Regions from separate parts of the Mesorhizobium sp. M1142 genome, predicted to be linked through region 2. Evidence: predicted binding sites of a transcription regulator. Region 2 holds the regulator's gene; the other holds the start of a gene.
What was found. The regulator PhoB, encoded in region 2, activates phosphate uptake and scavenging genes when phosphate is short. The targets are predictions, from matches to a motif close to TGTCATNNANCTGTCAT.
Positions count from the first base shown of each region.

Region 1: a site for PhoB is predicted at 2,619-2,635, ahead of phnF (phosphonate metabolism transcriptional regulator PhnF). Genes of this name have one in related genera too.

Region 1 is NZ_JAMYMK010000015.1:102,288-116,958, forward strand. It holds gene NKH42_RS22725 (ABC transporter permease) at 1-738, shown strand, start outside; gene NKH42_RS22730 (zinc-binding alcohol dehydrogenase family protein) at 809-1,825, shown strand; gene phnF (phosphonate metabolism transcriptional regulator PhnF) at 1,838-2,581, opposite strand; gene phnG (phosphonate C-P lyase system protein PhnG) at 2,716-3,177, shown strand; gene phnH (phosphonate C-P lyase system protein PhnH) at 3,177-3,788, shown strand; gene NKH42_RS22750 (carbon-phosphorus lyase complex subunit) at 3,790-4,902, shown strand; gene NKH42_RS22755 (alpha-D-ribose 1-methylphosphonate 5-phosphate C-P-lyase PhnJ) at 4,899-5,810, shown strand; gene phnK (phosphonate C-P lyase system protein PhnK) at 5,807-6,583, shown strand; gene phnL (phosphonate C-P lyase system protein PhnL) at 6,795-7,502, shown strand; gene NKH42_RS22770 (DapH/DapD/GlmU-related protein) at 7,499-8,116, shown strand; partial or broken gene NKH42_RS22775 (DUF1868 domain-containing protein) at 8,669-9,367, shown strand; gene phnC (phosphonate ABC transporter ATP-binding protein) at 9,513-10,361, shown strand; gene phnD (phosphonate ABC transporter substrate-binding protein) at 10,450-11,358, shown strand; gene phnE (phosphonate ABC transporter, permease protein PhnE) at 11,412-12,368, shown strand; gene phnE (phosphonate ABC transporter, permease protein PhnE) at 12,436-13,803, shown strand; gene NKH42_RS22800 (sugar phosphate isomerase/epimerase family protein) at 13,828-14,671, opposite strand, start outside.
Region 2 is NZ_JAMYMK010000003.1:249,345-264,015, reverse strand. It holds gene NKH42_RS07665 (sugar ABC transporter permease) at 1-1,352, opposite strand, end outside; gene xylF (D-xylose ABC transporter substrate-binding protein) at 1,495-2,535, opposite strand; gene NKH42_RS07655 (ROK family protein) at 2,820-4,064, shown strand; gene phoB (phosphate regulon transcriptional regulator PhoB) at 4,074-4,763, opposite strand; gene phoU (phosphate signaling complex protein PhoU) at 4,780-5,487, opposite strand; gene pstB (phosphate ABC transporter ATP-binding protein PstB) at 5,520-6,323, opposite strand; gene pstA (phosphate ABC transporter permease PstA) at 6,320-7,171, opposite strand; gene pstC (phosphate ABC transporter permease subunit PstC) at 7,175-8,164, opposite strand; gene pstS (phosphate ABC transporter substrate-binding protein PstS) at 8,224-9,282, opposite strand; gene NKH42_RS07620 (hypothetical protein) at 9,936-10,289, shown strand; gene NKH42_RS07615 (DUF2865 domain-containing protein) at 10,374-11,345, opposite strand; gene NKH42_RS07610 (hypothetical protein) at 11,672-11,887, shown strand; gene tolA (cell envelope integrity protein TolA) at 11,922-12,326, opposite strand; gene NKH42_RS07600 (glutathione S-transferase family protein) at 12,686-13,549, opposite strand; gene NKH42_RS07595 (VOC family protein) at 13,577-14,158, opposite strand; gene NKH42_RS07590 (SRPBCC family protein) at 14,564-14,671, opposite strand, start outside.

The DNA of each region.
Region 1 (14,671 bases), on a different contig from region 2:
GTCGGCGCCGTGGTCGGCTTCGCTACCGTCATCGTCGCGATGCTGATCAACGCCGGAACACCGGTTTTCCTGGCCATCCTGATTACCTTGCTGGTCGGCGTCGCCATCGGCATGTTCCACGGCTTCGGCATCGTCAAGATGGGCCTGCCGCCCTTCATCATCACCCTGGCGACGCTGACCTCGCTGCGCGGCATCGGTCTGTTGATGACCAACGGCAACTCGATCTCGATCAACAACGATGCCTTCCAGACGTTCTCGCGCAGTTCCTTCGTCGGCGTCCCCAATCTGTTCTGGATGGTGATCCTGGTCGGCATCCCGGCCTACATCTTCCTGCACCACAGCCGCTGGGGCCGCTATCTGTTCTCGGTCGGCTCCAACGCCGAGGCGTCGCGCCTGTCAGGCGTCAACGTCCAGCGCACCATCTATATGGCCTACACGCTGTCGGGGCTGTGTGCGGCATTCGTCGGCGTGCTGCTCGCCTCGCGCATCGGCATCGGCAATCCGACACAGGCCGAGGGCTGGGAATTGCAGGCGATCGCCTCCTCGGTGATCGGCGGCACCTCGCTGTTCGGCGCTGTCGGCTCAGTGCACGGGCCGCTGCTCGGCGCCTTCATCCTTGCCACCATCAACAACGGCGCCAATCTGCTCAACGTCAACGCCTTCTGGCAGCGCATCATCACCGGCGTGCTGATCATCGTCATCGTCTACTTCGACGGGCTACGCCGCCGCGGCAAATAGACCGCCTCCCCACAACCGCCGGCCTCGCGACAGCAGAGCCGGCGGTGCCATGAACCGACTGGATTGAAGCATGAAAGCCGTCGTCTGCCGCTCGCCCGGCGAACTTGTCCTCGAAGATCGTCCGGCGCCTGGCGCGCCGCCAGCCGGCTGGGCGCTGGTCGCCGTCAGCCATGTCGGCATCTGCGGCACCGACTATCACATCTTCGAAGGCAAGCACCCGTTCCTCGCCTATCCCCGCATCATGGGCCACGAAGTTTCCGGCACCGTGATCGAGGTTGGTGAGGGCGTCGATCTGGCAATCGGCGAACCGGTGGTCGTCAATCCCTATCTCGCCTGCGGCAAATGCATCGCCTGCCGGCAAGGCAAGCCGAATTGCTGCGTTAAGATCGAGGTGCTCGGCGTCCACCGCGACGGCGCCATGTGCGAGCAAATCCTGGTGCCGGCGCAAAATCTTTATCCGGCAAACGGCTTGTCGCTGGCCGATGCTGCTGCCGTCGAATTCCTGGCGATCGGCGCGCATGCCGTGCGGCGCTCGCTGGCTGATCCAGGTGCGCGCACGCTGGTCATTGGCGCCGGCCCCATCGGGCTCGGCACGGCGCTGTTCGCCCGCATCGCCGGGCTCGACGTGACGCTGCTCGACATGAGTGCGGAGAGGCTGGGTTTCGCCGAAAGCGAACTCGGCTTCGCGACCCTCGACGGCTCGCAGGGCGCTGCTGCGGACCTGGTGCGGCAAGCAACCGACGGCGACGGTTTTGACATGGTTTTCGATGCCACCGGCAACACCCAGTCGGTGCAGTCGGCCTTCGCCCATGTCGCGCATGGCGGGGCGCTGGTCCTGGTCAGCGTCGTCAAGGACGACATCGCCTTTTCCGATCCCGAATTCCACAAGCGCGAGATGATGCTGATCGGCAGCCGCAACGCGCTGCGTGCCGATTTCGACCATGTCGCCGCCTCGATCCGCAACGGCGCGGTGCCGTTGGCAAAGCTCGTCACGCACCGCACGACGCTTGGCGAAACGCCGCACGATCTTGCCCGCTGGGCGCATGAGAAGTCCGGCCTGATCAAGGCCGTTATCCAGGTCGCATGATGCTGGCGCACCTCAAAGCGCCGACAGTTTGAGCTCGATCCGCTCGGCCGGGAAGCGCGACTCCGAAAACTGGATCGGCTGACCGTCGGGCGTGACGTTGACGGCGACCGTCACCAGCACGATGGCGCCGGGCTGCAGGTCGAGGTCCGCAAGGTCGGCCGCATCGGCATGGCGCGCCGACAACACCGTCGATTGCCGCAGATAGTCGTCAATGCCAAAACGTGCCAGCGATGCGGTGATCGAACCGGTTTCCGCCATGGCAGCATCGATGCCGGCAAAGCGCCTGGCATCGAACCAGCCGGCAGCGCGGGACACTGGCATTCCATCGGCTTCGCCGCGCGTTTCCAGACGTATCACGTCGGCCCCCTTTGCAAGGCCTAAGCTCTCTGCCACACGACGGTTGGCAGGCTCGACCGATGACGCAAGCAAGGTGATATGCCGGTCGGACGCCTGTCCTTGCAATCCCTCCGAAAAGCGGGTGCGGGCGCCGATCGGATATGACAGCCGCCTGCGCGACAGCACGAAGGTGCCCCGCCCCTGCTCTGCCCTGAGCACACCCTCCTGCACCAGCGCTGCAATGGCGCTGCGGACGGTGTGGCGGTTGACGCCATAGCGCTCGGCAAGTGCCACCTCCGGCGGCAACGCCGCATTTTCGGGAAAATCGCCGACGGAAATCGAATGCAGTATCTGATCGGCGATCTGCCGCCACAGCGCGACACCGCTGCGCCGCTCGATGCTGTTGGCTTGTCCGATCATTTTCTGCCCCAACCTTTGCGCCCCCTCTTCTCGCCCTTGTCATGCACCCGTCATAGACACGCATTAGATAATAGGTATAATTTGTATAATTGTCTATATCAATAGACAAATTTCGATGCAAGGGAATGTTAACCATGCGAGGACAGGAAGCCCGCGATCAGGCTGGGCGCAAGGCCGTTATGGCAACGCTGGCGCAATCGACCGGCGACGATATCGTCCGTCTGTGGAACGAAGCCGGCCTGCCTTCGGAGGCGGAACTCCTGCGCGGCCCCGAAACCGGCCTGGTCACCGTGCGTGGCCGCATCGGTGGCGGCGGCGCGCCGTTCAACGTTGGCGAGACGACGGTCACCCGCGCCACCGTCCGGCTCGCCTCCGGACAGGTCGGCCACTGCTATGCGCTCGGCCGCGACAAGCAGAAGGCAAGGCTGGCGGCAATCGCCGATGCGCTGTGGCAGGACCCGGCTCACCGCAACGAGGTCGAGACCAGGCTCGTCGCGCCCTTGCAGGCGGCACTGGCCGAGGCCCGTGACCAGCGCCGCGCCGAGACGGCGGCGACCAAGGTCGATTTCTTCACCATGGTACGCGGAGAAGACTGATGGACATCGTAACCCAAGCGATCGAAGGCGGCTTTGCCGATCCGGTGTTCGACGCCCAGACGGTCTTCCGGGCAGTGATGGACGCGATGGCCCGGCCGGGCACACTGCAGCCCCTGCCGGTCTTTACCCGTCCACCGACGCCGCTGTCAGCCACCGCGGGCGCCATTGCGCTGGCGCTGTGCGATAACGACACGCCGCTCTGGCTCGACCCCGCCTTGCAGGCTTCAGCGACGGTGAAATCCTGGCTTGGCTTCCATACCGGCGCGCCGCTGGCCAACACCCCGGCCGACGCGCATTTCGCGCTGATCGCCACGCCGGCCGAGATGATGGCGCTCGACGGGTTTTCGCAAGGCACCCAGGATTATCCCGATCGCTCCACGACGCTGATCCTCGAGATCAGCGATCTTGTCTCCGGCGCTCCGCTGCTGCTCGAAGGCCCGGGCATCGAGAAGACGGCGACGATTGCGCCGGCGCAAATGCCGCGCCATTTTGTCGAGCAATGGAAGCAGAACAACCAGCGCTTTCCGCGTGGCGTCGACATCATCCTCGCCACGTCCGAAGCAATTGCCTGCCTGCCGCGCACGACGCGCATCAAGACGATGGAGGCATAGGATGTATGTCGCGGTAAAGGGTGGCGAAGCGGCCATTCGCAACGCCCACAAACTGCTCGCCGACCGCCGGCGCGGCGATCGTTCGGTGCCCGCACTTCGCCTCGACCAGATCGTCGAGCAACTGGCGCTCGGCGTCGACCGGGTGATGAGTGAAGGTTCGCTCTACGACAGGGAATTGGCGGCACTCGCCATCGTCCAGGCGCGCGGCGACATGATCGAGGCGATCTTCCTCATTCGCGCCTATCGCACCACGCTGCCGCGTTTCGGCTACACCAAGGCGGTCGACACCGGCACGATGCTGGTCGAGCGGCGGGTGTCGGCGACCTACAAGGACCTGCCCGGCGGCCAGTTGCTCGGCCCGACTTTCGACTACACCCACCGGCTGCTCGATCCCGAGCTTGCCGCAGGCGGCGAAGTCGCCGAGCCGGAGCAGCGTGCAGGCGAGCCGGAAGCCATGCCGCGCGTGTCGGCCATCCTCGCCCGCGAGGGCCTGATCGAATCCGACGGCGACATGCCTGAAGACCATGTCCCCGGCGACATCACCCGCGAGCCGCTCGAATTCCCGATGGCGCGCGACATCCGCCTGCAGGCGTTGTCGCGCGGCGATGAGGGGTTTTTATTGGCGCTCGGCTATTCCACCCAGCGCGGCTATGCGCGCAACCATCCCTTCGTCGGCGAGGTCCGTATCGGTGAGGTCGAGCTGGAGCTCGACGTGCCGGAACTGCCTTTCGCAGTGCCGCTCGGCAGTATCCGCGTCACCGAGTGCCAGATGGTCAACCAGTTCAAGGGCTCGGCCAAGGCGCCGCCGCAATTCACCCGCGGCTACGGCCTCGTCTTCGGCCAGAGCGAGCGCAAGGCGATGGCCATGGCGCTATGCGACCGCGCGCTGCGGGCGGCGGAGTTGGGTGAGGATGTCGTCGCCGCCGCCCAGGACGAGGAGTTCGTCATCTCGCATTCCGACAATGTCCAGGCGACCGGCTTCGTCGAGCATCTGAAGCTGCCGCACTATGTCGATTTCCAGGCCGAGCTCGACCTCGTGCGCCGCATGCGCGCCGAGCACGACGCCCGCGAGAACGCCGGCAAGGCCGAAGAGAAGAGAGAGGCCGCGGAATGACCGCACAACCAACCGACATCGCCACCTACAACTTCGCCTATCTCGACGAGCAGACCAAGCGGATGATCCGCCGGGCGATCCTCAAGGGCATCGCCATCCCTGGCTATCAGGTGCCGTTCGCCTCGCGCGAAATGCCGATGCCCTATGGCTGGGGCACCGGCGGTGTGCAGGTCACCGCTTCGATCATTGGCCCCCTCGATGTGCTCAAGGTCATCGACCAGGGCGCCGACGACACCACCAATGCCGTCTCGATCTGCGCCTTCTTCAAGAAGGTCGCCAATGTCGCTGTCACCACTGAGACGGCGAAGGCGACCATCATCCAGACTCGCCACCGCATCCCCGAGCATCCGCTGAGTGCGGGTCAGGTGCTGGTCTATCAGGTGCCGATCCCCGAGCCGCTGCGCTTCCTCGAGCCACGCGAGACCGAGACGCGCAAAATGCATGCGCTGGAGGAATATGGCCTGATGCATGTAAAACTCTACGAGGACATCGCCAAACATGGCCGCATCGCCACCACCTATGCCTATCCGGTCAAGGTCGAGGGCCGCTATGTGATGGACCCGTCGCCGACGCCGAAATTCGACAACCCGAAAATGCACCGTTCGCCGGCTTTGCAATTGTTCGGCGCCGGCCGCGAAAAGCGCATTTATGCACTGCCGCCCTTCACCGACGTGGTCAGCCTCGACTTCGAGGACCATCCGTTCGAGGTGCAGACCTTCGACCAGCCCTGCGCACTGTGCGCGGCCGAGAACGTCTATCTTGACGAAGTTATCCTCGACGACCATGGCGGCCACATGTTCGTTTGTTCCGACACCGACCATTGCGAGAAGCGGCGCGAGCAAGGCCATCGCGGCCACCTTGCGCCTGAAACCCCTCTTGCCCTGGAAAAAACGGAGCCGGCGCAATGACCGACGAACCGCTGCTGCGCGTCTCTGCGCTGTCCAAATTCTACGGCTCGCGCGTCGGCTGCGAGAACGTCACCTTCGATCTGTGGCCGGGCGAAGTGCTGGCTGTCGTCGGCGAATCCGGTTCCGGCAAGACGACTTTGCTCAACTGCCTGTCGACAAGGCTACTGCCCAGCTCCGGCACCGCCAGCTACCGCATGCGCGATGGCCAATTCCGCGAGCTCTACCGCATGAGCGAGGCCGAGCGCCGCTTTTTGATGCGCACCGACTGGGGCTTTGTCCACCAGAACCCCGCCGATGGTCTGCGCATGACAGTGTCGGCCGGCGCCAATGTCGGCGAGCGGCTGATGGCGGTCGGCGACCGCCACTACGGAAAAATCCGAGCCACGGCGGTCGACTGGCTGTCGCGCGTCGAGATCGACGAGGACCGCATCGACGACGAGCCGCGCGCCTTTTCCGGCGGCATGCGCCAGCGCCTGCAGATCGCCCGCAACCTCGTCACCGGGCCGCGGCTGGTGTTCATGGACGAGCCGACCGGCGGCCTCGACGTCTCGGTGCAGGCGCGCCTGCTCGATCTGTTGCGCGGCCTGGTCACCGATCTGGGTCTGGCGGCCATCGTCGTCACGCACGACCTTGCGGTGGCACGTCTACTGTCGCAGCGCATGATGGTGATGAAGGACGGCCGCGTCGTCGAAAGCGGCCTCACCGACCGCGTCCTCGACGATCCGCGCGCCCCCTACACCCAGTTGCTTGTCTCCTCGATTCTGCAGGTATGACGATGATTGCTCCGGCGTACCCCCCTCTGGCCTTCCGGCCATCTCTCCCTCAAGAGGGGAGATCAGCAGCTTTTATGTCCCGCCCGTTCTGCGACACAGGAGAATGGCGAAACCGAATGCGACAGCCCATCTCCCCTCTTGAGGGGGAGATGGCCGGAAGGCCAGAGGGGGGTGTTGGCCCGCAGACGAATGACGATTGGAGAACCCTCTGATGGCAACCCCGCTCGTTGTCTCCGACGTCGCCAAAAGCTTCACCATGCATCTGCGCGACGGCATCAAACTGCCGGTGGTCGCCGGCGTCTCGTTCGCGATCAGGGCCGGCGAATGCTCGGTGCTCGGCGGCCCGTCCGGCGCCGGCAAGAGCTCGATCCTGAAAATGCTCTACGGCAATTATGCCGCCGATGAAGGCCAGATCATCGTCCAGCACGAGGGCGGGCTGATCGATCTCGCAACTGCCAGCCCGCGCACCGTGCTTGCCGTGCGCCGGCTTACCATCGGCTATGTCAGCCAGTTCCTGCGCACCGTGCCGCGTGTCTCGGCGCTCGATGTCGTCGCCGAGCCGCTGGTCGAGCGCGGCGAGGAGCGTGAGGTCGCGCGCGGCAAGGCACGTGCCTTGCTGGCGCAGCTGAACCTGCCGGAAAAACTCTGGGCGCTGCCGCCGGCGACGTTCTCCGGCGGCGAACAGCAGCGCGTCAACATCGCGCGCGGCTTCATCACCGAGCATCCGATCCTGCTGCTCGACGAGCCGACCGCTTCGCTCGACGCCAGAAACCGCGACGTGGTGATCTCCCTGATCGCCGCCAAGAAGGCGGCGGGCGTCGCTTTGCTCGGCATCTTCCACGACCACGACGTGCGCGAGGCGGTGGCCGACCGTATAATCGACGTGACCGCCTTCGCCGCCGGAAAAATCGCCGCATGACGAGGAAACTGTCGGAGGCGCCGCTGATCCACGAGACGGCGGAAGTAGAGAACTCAACGCTTGGCCGCTGGACCGAAGTCGCCGAGCGCTGCCGGATTTCGGAAAGTGCGTTGGGCGACTATTCCTACATGATGCAGGACTGCGGCGTCTGGTGCGCGACGATCGGCAAATTCGCCAACATCGCCGCCAATGTGCGCATCAACGCCACCAACCACCCGACCTGGCGGCCGACGCTGCACCATTTCACCTATCGCGCCTCGGACTATTGGGACGACGCCGAGCACGAGAGCGAATTCTTCGCCCAGCGCCGCGCCAAGCGCGTCACCATCGGCCACGACACCTGGCTCGGCCACGGCTCGACCATCCTGCCCGGCATCACCGTCGGCGATGGCGCCGCGGTCGGTGCGGGTGCCGTGGTGTCGAAGGACGTCGCGCCCTACACCATCGTCGGCGGCGTGCCGGCCAAGCCGATCCGCGAGCGCTTCGACCGCCGCACCGCGGAGCGCTACCAGGCGCTCGCCTGGTGGGATTGGGACCACGCCCGGCTGCGCGCCGCGCTCGACGATTTTCGGGAACTGTCGGCCAATCAGTTTTTGGAGAAGCATGGGGGTTGACGTCCCGAATAAGTCAGCCGCTCGGGCAAATGTCCAAAATAATAGAAAGAAATCCTAACGTGATAAGAATAGCACCACCAGTCTGATTAAACCTGATAAGTTCTATAATTTTTTTGTCATAACCAATATCTACAAGCGATTTGGTTTTTTCCTCAATCTTATTTGCAAAATTTATCGTAACTAGCGCAATTAAAAAAATGAGAATCATTAGAATAATGGCCGCGTCGCGCCCATTTGCATAATTGTACAAGTATCCCGATATTGGATGGTTCAAGCTACCAACCCGATATACGGACATCAAAACCAGGGCCACTGTGAAACTTATCGCAGCGACTACCCCTGCAGCATACAGCCGCAACCACTGGCGCCAACGTAGCAATTAGGCAGCCTCTCTTTGATACGAGTTTGAATCTTTATTTCAATCTTGATGATGTGCAAACCCCGGCAGCATCGCTTGGCGAATCCTGCCTTTGATATTCTACTTCTTGGCACGGTTTTCATGTCCCTGACACATCGTCGGGGCAGAACGCGGCCTTTCCTCTGGAGATCGCAATGCCTGTTTCAGTCAAACCTTCGCTCGCCGGATACTTTGCCGGCTCGAACCCGACCCCTCCGCTGCATCTCGGCAGGCGCTACGACACCTCTGGCAATTTCCTGACCGAGCCCGGCAACACGGTCGTCTGCCATCTCGTCGACGGCTCGCCGTCCGAGGCAGTGGTGGTCGAAGTGCGTGAGCGGATGCGCGCCATGCCCGATACCGACCGGCTGGCCTCTCCAGCCTGCACATGACGCTGTTCCAGGACATCATCGAATATCGGCGCCGGCTCCCTATTGGCCTGAGGATGCGCCCCTCGACACCAGCATCGACGACATGACCCGCCTCTATCAGGAACGCCTGAACGGCTTCGAAGGCCGCGGCGCCTTCAAGATCAGGGTTGTCGATGTCGTGCCGACGGGCTTGACCGTTGCCGGCGCAACCGATGAGGACGTGCGTATCCTGCGCGCATGACGCGATGCCTTGTCGGCGCCCTTCGGATATCGGCATCCCGACCACGACAGCTACACGTTCCACATAACCTTCGCCTATCAGATCCGCCGTCTCGACGATGAAAGGATAACGCAATGGCAACAACTATTCGATGATTGCCTCTCGCTGCCGTCCGTCAGGCTCCAGTGATCGAGCTGCTGCCTCCGGCATTTTGCAGCTTCAAGGACATGAAGCATTTCGAGGAGCTTCTTGTCCTGGGCTGATCCAAAGGCGCGCGGATGAATTCCCCGGGCGAGGCGTACCTGTGGGCAGTAACAAAACTGACATCGTTCCGACACCGCAGGTTCATGCGGCTGCGCTAGCGAGGGTTAACAGACCTTCAATTGCGATTGGACTGGAGCCTGCACCATGTCAGCTTCGCTCGAAATCCGCGGCGTCACCCGCCGGTTCGGCAAGAACACCGCCGTCAGCAATGTCGACATCGCGATCCCGCACGGTCAGATGGTCGGCATCATCGGCCGTTCGGGCGCCGGCAAATCGACGCTTCTGCGCATGATCAACCGCCTCATCGATCCCAGCCAGGGATCCATCCTGTTCGACGGCGTCGAGGTCTCCGGGTTGCGCGGCTCGCCGCTCCGGCGATGGCAGCGCGACTGCGCCATGATCTTCCAGCAGTTCAATCTGGTGCCGCGCCTGGACGTGCTGACCAATGTGCTGCTCGGCCGGCTCAACCACCGCTCGACGCTGTCCAACCTCTTCGGCATGTTCTCGCGCAGTGAATGCGCCGAGGCTGTTGCCGCCCTTGAGCGTCTCGACATCGCCCGCACCGTACTGCAGCCCGCCGGCACGCTTTCCGGCGGCCAGCAGCAGCGCGTTGCTATTGCGCGTGCCATGATGCAGCAGCCGAAGGTGCTGTTGGCGGACGAGCCGATCGCCTCGCTCGATCCGCTCAACGCCAAGGTGGTGATGGATTCGCTGCAGGACATCAATTTGCGCGAAGGCATCACCGTCATCACAAATCTGCATACGCTTGATACGGCCCGCAACTATTGCAACCGTATCATCGGCATGGCCGCCGGCAAGGTTGTCTTCGACGGCCCGCCCGAAGACCTCAACCGCGAGGCCGTGCGCATGGTCTACGGCGCCGACAGCAATGGCGGCGAAATCTCCGAGGCCATCACTTCGACCAGTGTCGCCGTCAAACAGAAAATCGCTGCATCCGCCGGACCGCTCGAGCCCGTGTTCCCTGGCTACTGAGAACGGCCTGATCGCCCGCCCGCGTCAAAGGCACTCGTCAAAAGTTCGAACGCTCCGGCGCGAAGCCGGAACCAACAGGAGAGAGATAATGTTCAGGAAGATGGTTTTTGGCGCGGTTTCATTGCTCGCCATCGCAACAAGTGCCGCTCACGCCCAGGATATCAAGGAATTCCGCATCGGCATCCTTGGTGGTGAAAATGAAGCGGACCGGCTGCGCAACTTTCAGTGCCTCGCCGATCACCTGAAGTCCGAATTCGGCTTCGAGAAGGTCTCGCTGTTCCCGGCCGCCGACTATGACGGGGTGATCCAGGGCCTGCTCGGCGGCACCCTCGATTTCGCCGAGCTTGGCGCGTCAGGCTATGCCAGCGTCTACCTCAAGGATCCGAACGCCGTGACCCCGATCCTCACCACCCAGCAGACCGACGGCGCGACCGGCTATTATTCGATCGGCCTGGCGCTGAAGTCGTCCGGCATCACCGACATCAAGTCGGCAAAGGGCAAGAAGCTCGGCTATGCCGACCCGGATTCGACCTCCGGTTATCTGATCCCGCTGACCCAGATCCCGAAGGACACCGGCGCCTCGAACGAAACCTTCTTCGCCTCGACCCAGTTCAATGGCGGCCACGAGAACAACCTCCTCGCCGTTCGCGACGGCAAGGTCGATGTTGCGGTTGACGACTCCTCGGGCATTGGCGACTTCAAGAACGGCTACACCTCCGGCACCTTCCACAAGGAAGTCGCCAAGGGCGCCGTCGACCCCAACGATTTCGTCGAAGTCTGGCGCTCCGGCCTGATCCCGAACGGCCCGCTGGTCGTGCGCACCGCGCTCGGTGGCGATATGAGCGCCAAGCTCGCCAACTTCTTCACCAGCCTGCCGGCCAAGGACAAGCCCTGCTTCGAGGCCATCGAAGGCGGCGATTTCACTGGCTACGTTCCTGTGAAGCCGGACTTCTACAGCGTCATCGTCGAAGCCCGCAAAGCCGCGATCGGCGGCTGAATGCGGTGGCAAAGGGCGGCCTTACCAGCGCCGCCCTTTTTGCATGCCCGATCATGACCATCTCAGCCACGATCCGTTCAGACGCGACCCGGCGGACAGCCGACTCCTGGCGACGGCAGACGTCCTTGCGCCGGTTCTACACGGCGCTCGGCATCGGTTTGCTGCTTATCGCCATGTGCACAGCCATGTGGTTTGCCGACGAGGCCAATGCCGGACATTTCTTCGATCGGCTGCCGCACATACTGGATTTCCTTAGCTGGCTTGTTCCCAAAGACTGGAACGACGTCTGGCGGGCGCTGTTCGACATCGCATCGCCGCACGACAAGGGCAGCCAGGAGTTCAACTTCCCGCTTGGCCGCGTTTATCTCTGGGGCGGTTTTTACCTACCCGAATATTTCGAGCTGATGCTCACCACGCTCAACGTGGCGCTGGTTTCCACTTTCATCGGCTTCGTCTTTGCGGTGCCGTTCTCGTTCATCGCCGCGCGCAATTTGACACCCAGTCCGGTGCTCAGGCTCGTCGTCAAGCGCTTCATGGAACTGCTTCGCGCCTTCCCCGAGATCGTCATTGCCGGCCTGTTCGCAGCCATCCTCTCGACTGGCCCGGTCGCGGCCATCATCGCCATCGGCCTGCATTCGATCGGCGCCCTCGGCAAGCTCTTCTACGAGATCAACGAAAACATCGACATGCGCGCCGACGAAGGCCTGCGCGCGGTCGGCGCCAACTGGTTCGAGCGCGTGCGCTTCGCCGGCCTGCCACAGGTGCTGCCCAATTTCATGTCTTACGCGCTGCTCAGGATCGAGATCAATGTCCGTATCTCGACCATCATCGGCGCGGTCGGCGGAGGCGGCATCGGCGAGGAGCTGAAGCTCTCCATCTCACGCGGCTTTGGCGCCAAGACGCTGGCACTGGTGCTGCTGTTGTTTACCACCATCTTCCTCGTCGACCAGTTCTCCGCCTGGCTTCGTCGCAAGCTCGTCGGCGAGCAGGCCTTCATGATGGGCGCCTGACCATGATCCCAAAAAGTGGATTCCGGTTTTTGGAAAAGATCATGGCAAATCAACAAGAAGACTGCCCATGGCCGCGATGACCGCCGATGAGATGCAGGCGATAGAGGAGCGCTTTCCCCAAGTGTTCCGACGGCCCTTGTACAAACGCTTCGGCCCGCTGGTGCTGTTCGCCGGCATCCTGCTCTACCTCGTCTATGCCTTGTGGTTCTTCAGCCTGCCGCAAGTGCTGAGGGAATCGCATTGGGAGCGACTGCCGCTCTTCCTGACGCAATGGATCAGCTACGATCTGCAGCCGGAATTCCGTCTCGATCAGCCTCAGATCACACCCAAATACCCGCGTTTTTCTGCACTTGGCGAAGACCCGCATCCCGACTGGGTCATCGCCAATGCCAACGGCTCCTACACCGTTCTGATCGAAGGCCGAGCCAAATCCGTCACCTTCGACAAGGCCGAGGCAACGCTTGTCGCCAATGGCCAAGCGGTGCCGGTGTCGTTGACCAGCGGCAAGCCGGTGATAACCGGCCCGGTGCCGGACTGGATCACCGCGCATGACGATGAAATCGTCGCCCGGATGGGCTTTGCCGGCGAGGTTCGCATAACCGTCGATCGCGTCAAGGTCCGCAAGCGCTTCCTCGGCTGGGCGAATTTCGTCTTCGACACACGCTCGCCCTTCTTCGGCAAGTCGCCCGGCGAGGTGGTCTCGTTGCTGATGTCCGGACCCCAGCTCAAGCCGGGCACATCGAACATTGCGCTGGCCGCGGACAATATCTGGAACAACGCCCAATGGCAGCATGGCGACGTCTGGACGAAGCTGTTCCAGACCATCGTCATGGCGTTTCTCGGCACCTTGCTCGGCGGCATCGTCGCCTTCCCGCTCGCCTTTTTCGCCGCCCGCAACATCACCCCGAGCGGCCTCCTCAGCCAGGTGCTCAAGCGGTTCTTCGATTTCATGCGATCGGTCGACATGCTGATCTGGGCGCTATTCTTCACCCGCGCCTTCGGCCCGGGCCCGCTGGCCGGCAGCGCCGCGATTTTCTTCACCGAGATCGGCACGCTCGGCAAAGTCTATTCGGAAGGCCTCGAGAACATCGACGACAAGCCACGCGAGGGCATCCAGTCGACCGGCGCGAACGGCTTGCTGGTGCAGCGCTATGGCGTGCTGCCGGAGGTGATCCCGGTCTTCATCAGCCAGACACTCTATCAGTGGGAATCCAACACCAGGGGCGCGACGATCATCGGCGCCGTCGGTGCCGGCGGGATCGGCCTGAAGCTTTGGGAAGCGATGCGCACCAACTCCAACTGGGCCAATGTCTTCTACATGGTGCTCTTGGTCCTGCTCGTCGTTTTCATCTTCGACAACATTTCCAATTTGCTGCGCCGCCGGCTGAGCAGGACGATCCACGACTACAACCGGATCCAGGCCGAGCAGGGGTGACGGGTGCATCGGGCTGGCCGATCGTTATGCAACTTTCCTCCACCCGTCCTTAATATGCCTGTAGCCGTCGCGGTAGACAGCTTCCGGGCCTTCGGAAAAGTCGCGCCACACCTTGGTGGCCGCGGCCAAGTCCTTCAGCGAACGCCCGAACGCCTCGATCGTCAGCCAATCGTCGTAGCCGCTCTTGCGGATGGCGGAGAAAGTCTCCTTCCAGGGAATATGGCCACGGCCCGGCACCCCGCGATCGTTCTCCGAAATGTGGATATGGACGATGTTGTTGCGGTTGCGCGTATAGGCGCCAATCGGGTCGGCTTCTTCGATGTTGGCATGGAAGGTGTCGTACATCGCCTTGATGTGCGGCCGGTCGATCGCGTCGATATGCTCCGATAAATCGTCCATCGTGTTGAGCAGGTAGCATTCGAAGCGGTTGAGCGCCTCCAACCCGATGGTGACGCTCTTGTTGCCGGCATAGTCGCCAATGGCGCGTTGCGAAGCGATCGAACGTTTTTTCTCGGCCGCTGTCGGCCCGCTGCCGGAGAAGGCCCCGAGTGTCGAATGGAGCGGGCCGCTCAACGTGTTCGCGCCAAGCGCCTGAGCGCAGTCGATCGCCGATTTCATGTAGTCGATACCGGCTTTGCGCGTCGAGGCATCCGGCGAGATCAGGTTCATCGCGGCATCGCCCATCGCCGAGACGGCGGTGCGTTGCAGCCCGATACGGTCGAGCAGTTCGCCGAGTTTCCTGTAGTTGTCCGGCGTGCCGGAGAAGACCGGTATTTCGACGCCGTCGAAGCCGGTCGCCTTGATGTCCCTCAACAACGGCTCGTGTTTTTTCGAGACACTGGTCGTCCACAACAACATGCACATGCCG
Region 2 (14,671 bases):
CGATAGACGGTATCGAGCCAGACCGCGAGCACCAGCACGGCGCCGACGACGATGCTCTGCAGCGGTGAATCGATGCCGAGCAGCACCATGCCGGATTGCAGCGACTGCATCAAAAGTGCGCCGAGCATGGCGCCGAGCACCGTGCCGGAGCCGCCTGCAAGTGACGTGCCGCCGATGACCGCGGCGGCGATGACCAGCAGTTCGTCTAGCGTGCCCAGCGCATTGGTCGACGAGTTCTGCCTGGCTGACGAGATCGCCGCGGCGATCGTCGCCAGCACGCCCATGATCATGAACACCTTCATGGTCACCCAACGCGTGTTGATACCGGCAAGGTTGGCGGCTTCCGGATTGCCGCCGATGGCGAAGACATAGCGGCCGAAACGGGTACGCTTGGTGATGAAGGTCATGATCAGCCCGACGGCCACAGCCATCAGCACGGGTATGGCGATGCCATGGGCGATGAACAGCCCGCCTTCGGGAACTGTTATATTGTTGGCCGCCGCGTATCTGTTCACGATGCCGACCGGCCAAGGATAGGAATTGGCGAGCCATATGGCGCCCATGATGACAGCGCAGGTGAGGACACCGAGGAACGTCTCGGCCCAGATCGGGCGCAACGGAAAGCGGAACCGCTTGCGCTGCACCCGTCCGTTGAGCAGCATGAACACAACCGCCAGGCACGCGATAATTCCGACGATCCAGCTCCATCGCGCGCCGATCGAACCCGCCGGCCCACCGCCCATCAGCTGGAAAGTGGCATCAAGCGGCGCAATCGTCTGACCGCTGGCGACCCACCATGCGGCACCCCGCCAGACCAGAAGGCCGCCCAGCGTCACGATGAAGGCCGGCACCTCGAGGTAAGCGATGATGTATCCCTGGAACGCTCCGATCAGAAGGCCGAGCGCCAGGCCAATGGCCAGCGCCAGGATCCAGATCCAGGGGTTGCCGAGTTGTAGACCGATCATTCGCACCAGGAAATGCACCTGCGCAAAGCCCATGACCACGCCGATCAGGCCTTCGGCGGAACCGACCGACAGGTCGATATTGCGCATGACGATAACCAGCACCATTCCGGCGGCCATTATGGCCACGGCGGAAGTCTGCACCGAGAGGTTCCAGAGATTGCGTGGCGTCAGGAAGGTCCGGCTGTCGAAGTCGAACGGATTGACGCCGAGCCGTACGCTGGAAACGACATGCAGGCCGACCCAGATGACCAACAGCGCGCCGACCATGCCGAGCATGCGGGTGTCGATCTCGGTTGCCTTGAGAAACCGGGCAACGATGCCGAGCTCGGATTCCCGCGCCCGGTCTGCCGTGCTGTCGACCGGCGTGTTGGAAGTCGTGTCGGTCATCATGTTTCTCCCGCCGGGTTGCCGTCTGCCGCGGATGCCGGAAGCAGCCTAGAAGTTATCCGCCGGAAGCGGAAAAACAATTCTTTTTGAAAAAACGCCGCGGCGAGCGGCCGCGGCGTTCGGACTTCTCGGAAACGTCGGCTCAGTTGCAGACCGCAACAGTGCCAGCCGCCACGCCGGCGCAGACCTCTTCTTTCTTGATCCAGCCGGCGTCGATGACGACGTTGAGGTTATCCTTGGTGATGGCGACCGGAGTCAGGAACAGCGACTTGACCGTGTTGCCGCCGGGCGTGGTGAAATCCTTCACGCCGGCAATGTCGGTCATCTGCTTGCCGTCGGCAAGCTGCGAGGCGATCTCGGCGGCGTTCTTGCCGAGCTCGCGCGCGTCCTTCCACACCGACACGGTCTGTGTGCCAAGCGCGATGCGGTTCAGTGCGGCGTGGTCGCCGTCCTGGCCCGAGACCGGAACCGATCCGGCCAGCCCTTGCGCCGTCAGCGCGGCGACGACGCCACCGGCGGTGCCGTCATTGGCCGCGACCACGGCATCGACCTTGTTGTCGTTGGCGGTCAGGAACTGTTCCATGTTCTTCTGAGCGTTGGCCGGCAGCCAGCCGTCCGTATAGGCCTCGCCGACATTCTTGATCTTGCCGCTGTCGATGGCCTCCTTCAGCACCTCCATCGAACCGGCAAACAGGAAATCGGCATTCGGATCGGAACCCGAACCCTTGATGAAGACGTAGTTGCCTTCCGGCTTCACCTTGAAGACTTCGCGGGCCTGCATGCGGCCGACTTCCTTGTTGTCGAAGGTCAGATAGAACACGTCCTTGTTCTCGATCAGCCGGTCATAGCCGACGACCGGGATGCCTTCGTCCAGTGCCTTCTGCACGGCCGGCCCGATGGCCGAGGCATCCTGTGCCAGGATGATCAGCGCATTGGCACCCTGCGAGATCAGGCTCTCGACGTCGGTGAGCTGCTTGCCGGGGTTGGACTGTGCGTCGGCGGAAATATACTTGTCGCCGGCGGCCTCGATGGCCGCCTTCATTGCGGCCTCGTCGGTCTTCCAGCGCTCTTCCTGGAAGTTCGACCAGGAAACGCCGATGACCTTGTCTTTCGCCTGCGCCACCGACGCCAGCGCCAGCGTCATGGCGACACCCGCCAGAATGGCGGTCGTGAATTTCTTCATCATATCCTCCCTGCGCCGCGTACGGCGTGACCAATTGCTCAACGACCAGCTTAGAAGCTCTAATTTTTTCGAGCCTCGAAAAAATACTGGCCCGATCTCCGGCTGCTGTCAACATCGATTGTGATGGATTTTGATGACTGTGCGAGTTTTTTCGAGCGTCGGAATAAACGATGACAGCGCCACCTGCATCTGACACTATTTGCCGCATCCGACACTATTTGTCGGACATTACCGACGGCTTCCGGTTCATGAGCGGCCGCGGCAACCGGGAGGAAAGCAAAACGATGTCGGTCGGAATCCGCCACGACGATTTGCGCCGGCGCAACCGGGCGATGGTGATCTCGGCGGTGCGCCGGGCCGGCCAGCCGTCGCGTACGGAGATCGCAGCCACCACCGGCCTCAGTCATTCAACCATATCGGCGATCTCCTCCGACCTGATACGGGAAGGCATCCTCGCCGAGAGCAAGGCAAGTGAGGCCGTTTCGTTGAAACGCGGTCGTCCGCAGGTCGGCCTCGCCCTCAACCCGGAAGCGGCGGCGGTGCTGACCGTGGTGTTGTCACTGAATTTCCTGTCGGCCGCCATTATCGACTATGCGGGACAGGTGGTCGCCGAGGAACAGCGCCGGCTGGACACGCTGACCATGCCGCGCGACGAGCTGATCCGCGAATGCATGGCCATCGTCCGGCGCCGGCTCGAGGACCCAGACCTTGACGCCCGCAGTGTCGCCCGCATCGCCCTGGCGATTCAGGGCATTACCGACTCCCCTGCACGCGCCATGCTGTGGTCGCCGATCACGCCGCAGACCGACATCGCCTTTGCCGACATGCTGGAAGACGAATTCGGTATCCCGGCCACGGTGGAGAACGACTGCAATATGATGGCGGTGGCTTTGCGCTGGCGCGATCCGGATCGCTATCGCGACGACTTCATCGCCATCCTGCTTTCGCATGGCATCGGTATGGGGCTTGTGCTGAAGGGCGAACTGTTCACCGGGACGCATTCCTCGGGCGGCGAATTTGGCCACATGATCCATCGTCCGGGCGGAGCGCTCTGCCGTTGCGGGCGGCGCGGCTGCATCGAAGCCTATGCCGGCAACTATGCCATCTGGCGCAACGCCAGGCAGATGAGCGAAGACAGCGAACCTATCGCCGACGTCAGCGACGCCGACATGCGCGCGCTGGCCGCCCGCGCGCGCGAGAAGGATGGGCCGGAACGCGAGGCCTACCGCAAGGCCGGCGAAGCGCTGGGTTTCGGTCTCGGCTCGCTGTTCGCGCTGATCGATCCGGCACCGGTCGCGATGGTCGGCGCCAGTGCCGCCGCCTTCGATCTGATCGAGCCGGCCTTGCGCAAGGCCATCGCCCAGACCGCCGGCGGCCAGCACTCGGGCTCGATCTCCTTCGATACCGAGCCGAACGAATTGCCGCTGATCCGCGAAGGCTGCGCGATGCGGGCGTTAAGCTTCGTCGACCAGGAGATTTTCGCGCCGGGCGCGCAAATGAGGCCCGGCGTCAGAAAGAACGTCGCCTGACCAGGCGGGTCAATCTTCCCTGATCGCATAGCCGGCACCGCGGATGGTGCGGATGACATCCGGCATGCGGCCGTTATTGACGGCTTTACGCAGCCGCCCGACATGGACGTCGACGGTGCGTTCGTCGATGTAGATCGTCTCGCCCCAGACATTATCGAGCAACTGGCTACGCGAGAAGACGCGGCCCGGATGCCGCATCATGAACTCGAGCAACCGGAATTCGGTCGGCCCGAGCCTGATTTCGCTCTTCTTGCGATAGACCCTGTGCGATTCGCGATCGAGCACGATGTCGCCGACCTTCAGCACGCTGGACAGCACTTCCGGCTTGGCGCGCCGCAGCAGCGCCTTGACCCTGGCCATGAATTCCGGCGTCGAAAACGGTTTGACGAGATAGTCGTCGGCGCCGGTCGAAAGACCGCGCACCCGATCGCTCTCCTCGCCGCGCGCGGTCAGCATGATGATCGGCAGCCGCTCGGTTTCGGGGCGCACGCGCAACCGGCGGCAGAGCTCGATGCCGGAAACCGCCGGTATCATCCAGTCGAGCACCAGAAGGTCGGGCACATTCTCCTGCAAACGGATCTCGGCTTCGTCGCCGCGTGTCACCACCTCGACCTGGTAGCCTTCGGATTCGAGATTGTAGCGGAGCAGCACGCCCAACGGCTCCTCGTCCTCCACCACCATTATGCGTGGTGCGATCATCGGCTGGGCACCCCCATCATGTCACCGGCGCGGACATTGTCGTTTCGTCCTGCTTCGGACGATTGACCGGCAATTGTTCGCCGGTCAGCACATAATACGCATTTTCGGCGATGTTGGTGACATGGTCGCCGATCCGCTCGAGATTCTTGGCGCAGAACAGCAGATGCGTGCAAGCAGTGATGTTGCGCGGATCTTCCATCATGTAGGTTAACAGCTCGCGGAACACGGACGTGTATTTGACGTCGATACGCTCGTCGGCGGCGCGCAGCTTGGCCAAGGCGGCCGCATCGCCTGCAGCATACTCCTCGATGACGCCCTGCACCTGGATGAGCACTAGCTGCGCCATCGCATCGATGGAATGCGATAGGTCGCGCGGCGTGGCGCTGAGGCCGACCGCGCTCACACGCTTGGCGATATTCTTGGCAAGGTCGCCGATGCGTTCGAGGTCGCCGGCCATGCGGATCGCTCCGACGACATGGCGCAGATCGTGAGCCATTGGCTGGCGCTTGGCGATCAGGGTGATGGCGCGATCGTCCAGTTCGCGTTGACGCGCATCCATGATGGCGTCGTCGGAGACGACGCGTTGCGCCAGCACGTTATCGGAATTCAACAGGGCCTTGGTCGCCCCGCCGACCATCGAACCGGCGAGGTCGGCCATGTCGCGGATCAGCTTGCTGATCTGCTCGAGATCCTCGTCGAAAGAAGCGACTGTGTGTTCGCCCATGGTCCTGTCCTCATATGCATGATCGGAACGGCTCAGCCGAAGCGGCCAGTGATGTAGTCCTGCGTGCGCTTCTCGCGGGGCGACGTGAATATCTTCTCGGTCCGGTCGAACTCGACCAGTTCACCCAGATACATGAAGGCGGTCTGGCGCGACACGCGCGCCGCTTGCTGCATGTTGTGGGTGACGATGACGATCGTGTAGTCGGCTTGCAGCTCGTCGATCAGTTCCTCGATCTTGGCCGTCGACAGCGGGTCGAGGGCCGAAGCCGGTTCGTCGAGCAGAATGACTTCCGGCTTCACTGCCACGGTGCGGGCAATGCAGAGCCGCTGCTGCTGGCCGCCGGACAGGCTCAAGCCGCTGGCGTTTAGCTTGTCCTTGACCTCGCTCCACAGCGCGGCCCGCTTCAACGCTTGCTCGACGCGGCCGTCCATCTCGGACTTGCCGAGATTCTCGTAGAGCCTGACGCCGAAGGCTATGTTCTCGTAGATCGACATCGGGAACGGCGTCGGCTTCTGGAATACCATGCCGATCTTTGTCCTGAGGAGGTTGAGATCCTGCGACCGGTCGAGAATGTTCTTGCCGTCGAGCAGCACCTGGCCCTCGGCGGTCTGTTTCGGGTAGAGCTCGTAGATGCGGTTGAAGACGCGCAGCAGCGTCGATTTCCCGCAACCCGAAGGGCCGATGAAGGCCGTGACGCTGCGCTCGGGCAGCGACAGGCTGATGTCCTTCAGCGCCTTGCTCTGGCCGTAGTAGAAGTTGAGGTTCTTGACCTCGATCTTCGTCTTCTCGGTGACCGTTTCGGTCATCGTCATGTCCGGGGACAACATCTGTGTCATCTGTCCTCTCTGCGTCCGGTAAGGCTGCGGGCGAGGATGCTCAAGCCCAGAACCGTCAGGGTGATTATGAGTGCGCCGGTCCACGCCAGTTGCTGCCATTCCTCGTAAGGGCTGAGAGCGAACTGGAAGATGGTCACCGGCAGGCTGGCCATCGGCGCGTTGATATTGCTGCTCCAGAACTGGTTGTTGAGCGCGGTGAAGAGCAGCGGCGCCGTCTCGCCGGAAATGCGTGCTATCGCCAGCAATATGCCGGTGACGATGCCGGACAATGCGGCGCGGTAGGCGACCGAACGGATCACCACCCAGCGCGGCGCGCCGATCGCGGCACCGGCTTCACGCAACGCGTTCGGCACCAGGTTGAGCATGTCTTCAGTGGTGCGCACGACCACCGGAATGACCAGGATGGCAAGCGCCACGGCGCCGGCAATGGCCGAGAAATGTCCCATTGGCCGCACCATCAATTCATAGACGAACAAGCCGATGATGATCGACGGCGCCGACAACAGGATGTCGTTGATGAAGCGGACGACGGTGGTGATGCGCGAAAAGCGTCCATACTCGGCCATGTAGGTTCCCGCCAGCACGCCGATCGGCGTGCCGACGACAACGGCGATGATCGTCATCAGCAGGCTGCCCGCGATGGCATTGAGCAGGCCGCCGGCCTCGCCCGGTGGTGGCGTCATCTCGGTGAAGACCGCGAACGAAAGCCCGGCTGTGCCCTTATAGACCAACGCACCGAGGATGAGCGCCAGCCAGGCAAGCCCGATGCCGGCGGCGACGACGCAAAGCGCCATCATCACCGAATTCCTGGCTTTGCGGCGGCTGTGGAGCGATGAGGATGTCGACATCGGTCAGGCTCCCGTACGGGCGTCGATCCGCATCAGCATATAGCGGGCGGCGGCAAGGATCAGGAAGGTGATGACGAACAGGATCAGGCCGAGCGCGACCAGCGAGGAGGTGTAGAGGTCGCCGTCGGCCTCGGTAAATTCATTGGCGATGGTCGCCGAAATCGTCGTGCCCGGTGCGAACAGGGAGGCACTGATGCGATGCGCGTTGCCGATGACGAAAGTCACCGCCATGGTTTCGCCGAGTGCCCGGCCGAGGCCAAGCATGACGCCGCCCATGATGCCGATGCGGGTATAGGGAATGACCACGCGCCGGGTCACTTCCCAGGTCGTGCAACCGATGCCGTAGGCCGATTCCTTCAGCACCGCCGGCACCGTATCGAAGACATCCTTGGTGATCGAGGTGATGAAGGGCAACACCATTATGGCGAGGATCAGCGCCGAGGTCAGAAGGCCGATGCCGTAAGGAGGGCCGGCGAAAAGGCTGGATAGTCCCGGCACGCCGTGGAAGATGTTGATGATGAAGGGCTGTATCGTCGTCTGCAGGAATGGCGCGAACACGAACAGGCCCCAGATACCATAGATGATCGAGGGAATGCCGGCCAATAGCTCGACCGCTATGCCGATCGGGCGCCTGAGCGGGCGCGGGCAGAGCTCGGTGAGAAAGATCGCAATGCCGATGCCGATCGGAACCGCGATCAGGATGGCGATGGCCGCCGTTACCAGGGTGCCGTAGATCGGCGCCAGTGCGCCAAATTTTTCCGTGACCGGATTCCAGCTCTCAGTCGTCAGGAAAGAAAAGCCGAAGGACGACAGCGCCTGCCATGAGCCGGCAAACAGCGAGATCGCGACACCGCCGAGGATGACCAGCACAAGGATTGCGGAAGCGCGGGTGAGTCCGCGAAATATGGCATCTGTGAGCGCGAAGCGCCGCACCGTAGCGTCCCTGGCCCGGGCTGCTGCAGATGATGGCATGGCATCGGAAGCGATGGTCATTGGGTCCTCGCGATTAAAGGCAACAGGGAGGGCGCCGTCGACGCCCTCCCTGGAGGAGATTACATAGCCGAGTAGAGCGGCTTGCCATCGTCGCCGACGACTTCCTTGGCCCACATGGCCTTGACGCTCTCAACCACCTTGTCGGGCATCGGAACGTAGTCCAGCTCGCCGGCCATCTCGTCGCCCTTGTCATACGCCCAGGCGAAGAATTTGAGCGCTTCGCCGGTGGTCGCGGCGTCGTCCGGCTTCTTATACAGGAGGATCCACGTCGCCGCCGTCATCGGCCAGGACTCGGCGCCCGGCTCATTGGCGAGGATCACCCCATAGCCCGGCTGCGAGCTCCAGTCGGCATTGGCCGCTGCCGCCGAGAACGCGGCTGCGGTGGGCTCGACCTTCTTGCCGTCCTTGTTGATCATGTCGGTGTGGGTGAGCTTGTTCTGCTTGGCGTAGGCGTATTCGACATAACCGATCGCGCCGCCGGTCTGGGAGACGTTGTTGGCAACGCCCTCATTGCCTTTGGCGCCGATGCCGACCGGCCATTCCACGGCCTTGTCGACGCCAACCTTTTCTTTCCAGTCCGCGCTGACGTCGCCGAGGTAATAGGTGAAGTTGAACGTCGTGCCCGAACCATCGGAACGGTGAACGACCGCGATCGCTTGCGAAGGCAGCTTGACGTCGGGATTGAGCTTCTTGATCGCCTCGTCATCCCAGCTCGTGATCTTGCCGAGGAAGATGTCGGCCAGCGTCGGGCCGTCGAGAACCAACTCGCCCGGCTTGATGCCTTCGAGATTGACGACCGGAACGATGCCGCCCATCACCATCGGGAACTGAGCCAGTCCGGACGCTTCAAGCTCGTCGCCCTTGAGCGGCGCATCCGAAGCGCCGAAGGTAACGGTCTTGGCCTTGATCTGCTTGATACCGCCGCCGGAACCGATCGACTGGTAGTTGAGGCCAACGCCGGTGTCTTTCTTGTAGGTGTCGGCCCACTTCGCATAGATCGGGTAGGGGAAGGTGGCGCCGGCGCCGGAGATGTCCGCGGCGAGCGCGGCGGACAGAGTGAGGGTGGTCGTCGCCGCCATTGCAATCGCAACGGCCGCCGAGCGGATGAAATGTCTCATGTGGCCTGCTCCTGTTCGGAATATGGTCTCTCGGCGCCATTCCTCCGGCGCCCGCTGAGGCCAATAGCCCCCGATTATTACAGTCGCATGACAGTTTCATGTCGCTCCGGTAACGTCGTCCAGCCGGGTTAAGAAGGAGCGGCCGCGGGCTTTGTCGGCATGGGCCGCGGTTTGCCGCTGGAATCAGCAGCTTGCGTGATTTCCGGCCGGCATCGTCGGCTCGGCGATCGCAGCCACCGGCTTTAAAAGAAAAAAACCGGACGGGAGCGCGTTGCATGCAGCCAGAACGTGTCATGGCCGCGCCATCGCCGAAACAGGTCCGTTGGGGTAAATCTGACCCTGTTTCTTGCCGGCGGTCGCTGCTCCCGCCCGTAACTGGAGGAGCGGAACTTCGAACATCCCATTGTCGCCACTGAGCGCGGCTTTGGTATGGTGCGATCGCACCATGGCCTTACGCTGGAAGCGTTGACGAATCGCAAGTTTCTAACTCGCGCTGGATCCCCATTCGCGCCCGACTCGGCGCTCGATCTTCGAGCAAGGCCTTCGACGGGAAGCGCGACGACTTCTACTTCACGGTATCTACTCCCTTCGCCCTATTCCGCCGGTTGTCGGTTAGGCCGAAGCGGCGTTATAAGCTTGCAGGGGTATTGCTGATGTCTCGACGGATTCTGCCTGTCTTCCTGTGCCTGGCGCTGCCTCTGGGAAGCGGCTGCGCTCGCAGCTATGACGGCACCGTGATCATTCCCAAGCCGCTCGATGTTCGCCGGTTCTGGGACCGGCCTTCGCCGCAGGCGCAAGCCGAACAGTCGCAACTGGAGACCGACGTCTTTCCAGTGGCGCCGCAAACGACGAAAAGGCCGGCGATGCGCAGGAATGCAGCTTCCGTTGCAGCGCCACGGAGGAGGGCCACCAACAACCCACCCGTGCTGTCGCCGGAGCCGACGAAGGCGCTAACTTGCAGGAACGTCAGCGAGCCCGGCAAACGTGCCCGCATGGTCTGCGAATAACCAGCCGACGTCGGTCGACGGCCCTACGCCTCGAAGCGGCTATCCGGTCAAAAGTTCGCCGTCTCGGAACATCGCCCGCCTAGGTCAGTTCGCCGGGAAAAAGGCCGGCCCGACCACTCTCACCGGCCGCGCGCCGATCGCCCTTTCGATCGACTGATGCTGGGCAGCGCCTTGCACCTCGGCAACCGGCGTTTTTGCCTCTGCAGGAACGGCACCGGCGGTTTCGATCCCGGATTCAGGAATTTCCGCGACGATGCCAAAATCCGGCTTTGCCGTCGGCAAAGGAATGATGGCGTTGGTCATGTTGGCCGGTGTCACGGTTCGTGCCCTGAGTTCGGCGACGCGCCGATAATAGCGCTTGACGTCGCAGGCCTTGAAGTTCGCGTCGTCGCGGTACCGGAACGCGGCAGGTAGCTCCACATAGGGTTTTCCCGACTGGAGCGCGACCATCTCTTCAGTCTCGCGAGTGGCGTCGCTCAGCGTGTAGAGGTCGACGCCGGCATCGTCGCAGATATAGCGGCACTGATCGACCGTTTCCTTCAGATCGTCGCTCTTGGCGAACTGCGATCTTGGCGCGGGGAAGAAATATCCGTCCGACAAGCGAACGCAAAACAGCATCCGATTGCCGCCCATTGTTGCGCCTGCGAATTGGGGTTTGGCTGCTGTGCGCTGCTGCGCCGGCTGTTTCTTGGCAGCGGGGGCGGCGCAGCCCAGCGCGACAAACCTGGCCTTCAATCCGGACGTGTCCCTGCCCGAATTCGACAGTCTGACGATCTGGCGTTGCACCTCCGCCTTGCCGGCGACCAGGTCGGCGCAGGGGTTGAAGAAGAAGCCGGCCGTTTTCGCCGTGCATCGGCGTTGTCTCTCCAGCTTTTGAAGCGCGGCGAGTTGCCGGCGCAGTCGGGCAAGCTCGGGGCTGGTCCCGCCGCTGCGCCCCGCCGAAAGCAATTGGCTCCTGATAGCACGGCAGCTATCCGCGTAGGAGAAGGATGTGCCGAGCGCAATGGCTATTGCCGACACCAGCATCAGAATCGTGAGGAGCCAGAAGCGTGTCATTGGAACGACCATTGTCCTTGTTGCACCGAGAACAGGATTTCTTTGTCGACTATGGATAAGTGCTGGCTAAATCATTTATACCTAATTGAAGTAGACCACAACACCATCGGAGACTTCAGTTCTAGTGTAGTAAATCCACTCGCGTGAATTCAATATTACATTTTTATTTCAAGATTGAGACGAACCGGCAGCAACGACGCCCGCCACGGCGAAATTTGAAGCGCGCGGCTGGTTCCGCACCGCGATCAATCCGGCGTTGCCGGCCGGCCGTTGCTGAAACCTTAGCCCCAGGTTCGGCGTTGAGCGGCCAAAGGAGGAGACCGAAGATGTCGATCCACTTCACTGTCGCGGGGCTGACCAGGAATCTGTTCCATTCACTTGGGCTGGACCATGAACGCGCACCAAGGCCACTCGATCACGAGCAGAGGCTTTTGCTGGAGTGCTATCTCGCCGGCCAGATTCCGGAATCGGCCTGGAGCGACTATGTCTTCGAGATGCCGGAACTGGCGCGACATGTCGAGGCCAGACGAAGCCGCCACTAGATCCCGAAAAGTGGAATCCGGTTTTTGGAAAAGATCAAGGCGAAGCCTTCACTCGCGGTGCAGCCTGTTCTTGTTTGGGCGAGTTGAATTGCAGAGTGAACACCTTGCCCGGGATGCCTTGAGCCAGCGCCGGTGAAAAGCTCAACGGCAGGCAATGGTCCACGGCCGCGACCGCCGCGTCGACAAAAGCTTGGCGCGCCTTCTCCTCGCCGGCGACGCGGATGGCGGTCGGCTTGGGCCGGCCGATCAGCGTGCCATCGCGCCTGAAGCTGAAGCTCAGGGTGACGGTGGAATTCCCGGCATTCGCCGGAGGGGTCCAGCACGCCTGGATGGCAGCCCCGACCTCGGGCATGGTGTTGAGCGTCGCTGCATTCGATTGACCGGTTGCGCCCACCAGCATGGCGCCTGCAATCACGATCATTCCAGCAATGCTTTTCATGGCAGGGCCTCTGTCCTTGAACCGCCCTCGAGGACGGGACGAACTTCGATGGTAGGGCCGACAGCGGCGATGACAAGATGGCGGCGACGCGTTTCATCAGCCATGCAGGCGTCGTGAAACGCCGTCTGGCGCAACTTCGGCAGGGGCTGAAATAAGCAAAAGGCCGGCGCGCAGCCGACCTTTGCTTCCCATCCGCGCCAGTACATCCGTGGTCGCGGGCTGGAAGTGGATTCAGTAGAAAGGGTTTAGGTTAACGAAACCTTAAGCTCCCCACATCGTGCAAACAGGGGAGATTAAAAAAATCCCCAATTCATTACCGGCTCCTGCAGACGTGCGGACGACCGCTATTGGCATGTGCCTCAGGCGTTGGCCTGCGATCTCACATAGGCGATATAGCCGCGCACGTCGCCGGCCGGCTCGGCATAGGCCTTGCCGAGCTTCTTCTCGATTGCCGCCATATAGTCTTTTGCCCATTGGGGCAACGCGTAGTCGATGACGGCGAGGAACTCGAGCGTCGCCGCCAGACGGATGTCGGCGATCGACGGGTCCTTGCCGCCAATGAACGGCTTGCCGTTCCTGAAGAAGGAGTGAAACACCTCCAGCGGCTCGGCTATCGCTTTTATAGCGGCCTTCTGGGCTTCCGACTTCTTGTCGGGATGAGCGTCGCTGTGGCCGACCTCGCCGGCATATTGCGGGAAATTCAGTGCAGGATAGGTGGCGCGCGCCACATAGGGGTAGAGCGTGCCGATCAGGTAGAACATGGCGCTGTCGATCATTGCCCGCTTGGCCGGCGCCTTGGGATATAGTTTCTCCAGGCCGTGCTTGTTGGCGAGGTACTGCATAATGGCGCAGCTTTCCCACAAGACACCTCTCGGCAGGCCCTTGTCCTCGATCATCGGCGTCAAATGGGCCGGGTTTCGCGCCATGTATTCGGGCGAGCGCGTGAGGCCCCATACGTCGGTCTCGGAATGGTCGAGCCCGGCGGCGCGTGCAAACACCCGAACGCTCATATTGTTGACGCTCGGCTTCAGCATGCTGAGCGTGAGCGCCGGCTTTTTCGCCGGTTTCGCCTTGGTCTTCGCGGCCTTTTTGGCGGAGACCTTCGTCGCCGGCTTTGCCACTTTCGCCGCTGACTTGGCGGCGGCTTCGGCCGCCGGCTTCGCTCCTGGCCTGGCTGCCTTGGCCGCGGGCTTCTTTGCACTCTTGGTTGCTGTCTTTGCCATTAAATCCTCCCTTTGTTCGGCGTGCCGTCAGTACGGATTTTTCGGTGCGCGATCCTCCGACAAGGTCGTGCGCGAACGCTCGACAAGCGCCTGGATCGCATCGGCAAGGTGCACCTCGGCGATGTTGTAGTCGCCACGCGCGACACGCAGCTTGTGCGCCTCCATCAGCACGTCGGCATGGCTGAAGCCGGCCGGCGGCTCGAAGCGGTAGGAGGCGAGCTCGATCAGCAGACCGAGCGGATCCTCGAAATAGATCGAGTCCATGAAGCCGCGATCCTTGACGCCGCTGTGCTTGATGCCGCGCTCGTCGAGCCGGGCGACCGCCTGCAGGAAGGTGACGCGCGACACCGCAAACGCGATGTGATGCACGCAGCCCGTATCGGTCGGCGTGCGCCGTTTCTCCGGCGTGCGGCTGTCATCGGTGAAGACGGTGATCAGCCGGCCATCGCCCGGATCGAAATAGAGATGGCTTTCGGTGGCTTTGTCGAGGTTGGGCTGCTCGAAGATGAAAGGCATGCCGAGCACGCCCTCCCAGAAATCGATCGAGGTCTGACGCCCGGCGCCGACCAGCGTGATGTGATGAACGCCTTGTGACTGCAGCTTCTGCATCTGACTCCTCCCGGCCACGCCGTCTTGCCGCCGAACGGAAGTTCGGATGCCCAGTCGCGCTTGGATCAGCGCCCGGCATGTGACCGCGCCCGGCCTCGCTCGCCTGCGCTCCGCATTCCGCATCCTGCAGGAGTGCGGCCGGAGCTTTGATGAACGGATGCTAGTTCAATCCGAGGCGTTGCGCCAGAAGCGCTGAGTTTCAAGAACTCCACGCAGGCGCAAGAGCGCGGACGCCTTCGCCGAGCTCGCCGAAACGATCCGTCGCCGGCAGCTGTAATGGTGCGGCAGCCCGCAGGTCGCTGGGTTCCCGAGCAGCCGGTTTGGCGACGGCCGGTCAAAGGGGCCTCGTTGACGCATGCCGCGCCTGGTTCGGATTACCGGCATCCGTGGCCCCTTAGACGAAAATCACATATTCTCCATCGGCACATCGGGATCGACATGTCCCCCATCGGCAGTGATCTTCAGCCTTGAGAGGTAGTGCTCCCATCCCCTTCGGTGGCTGTCACGCTCCTT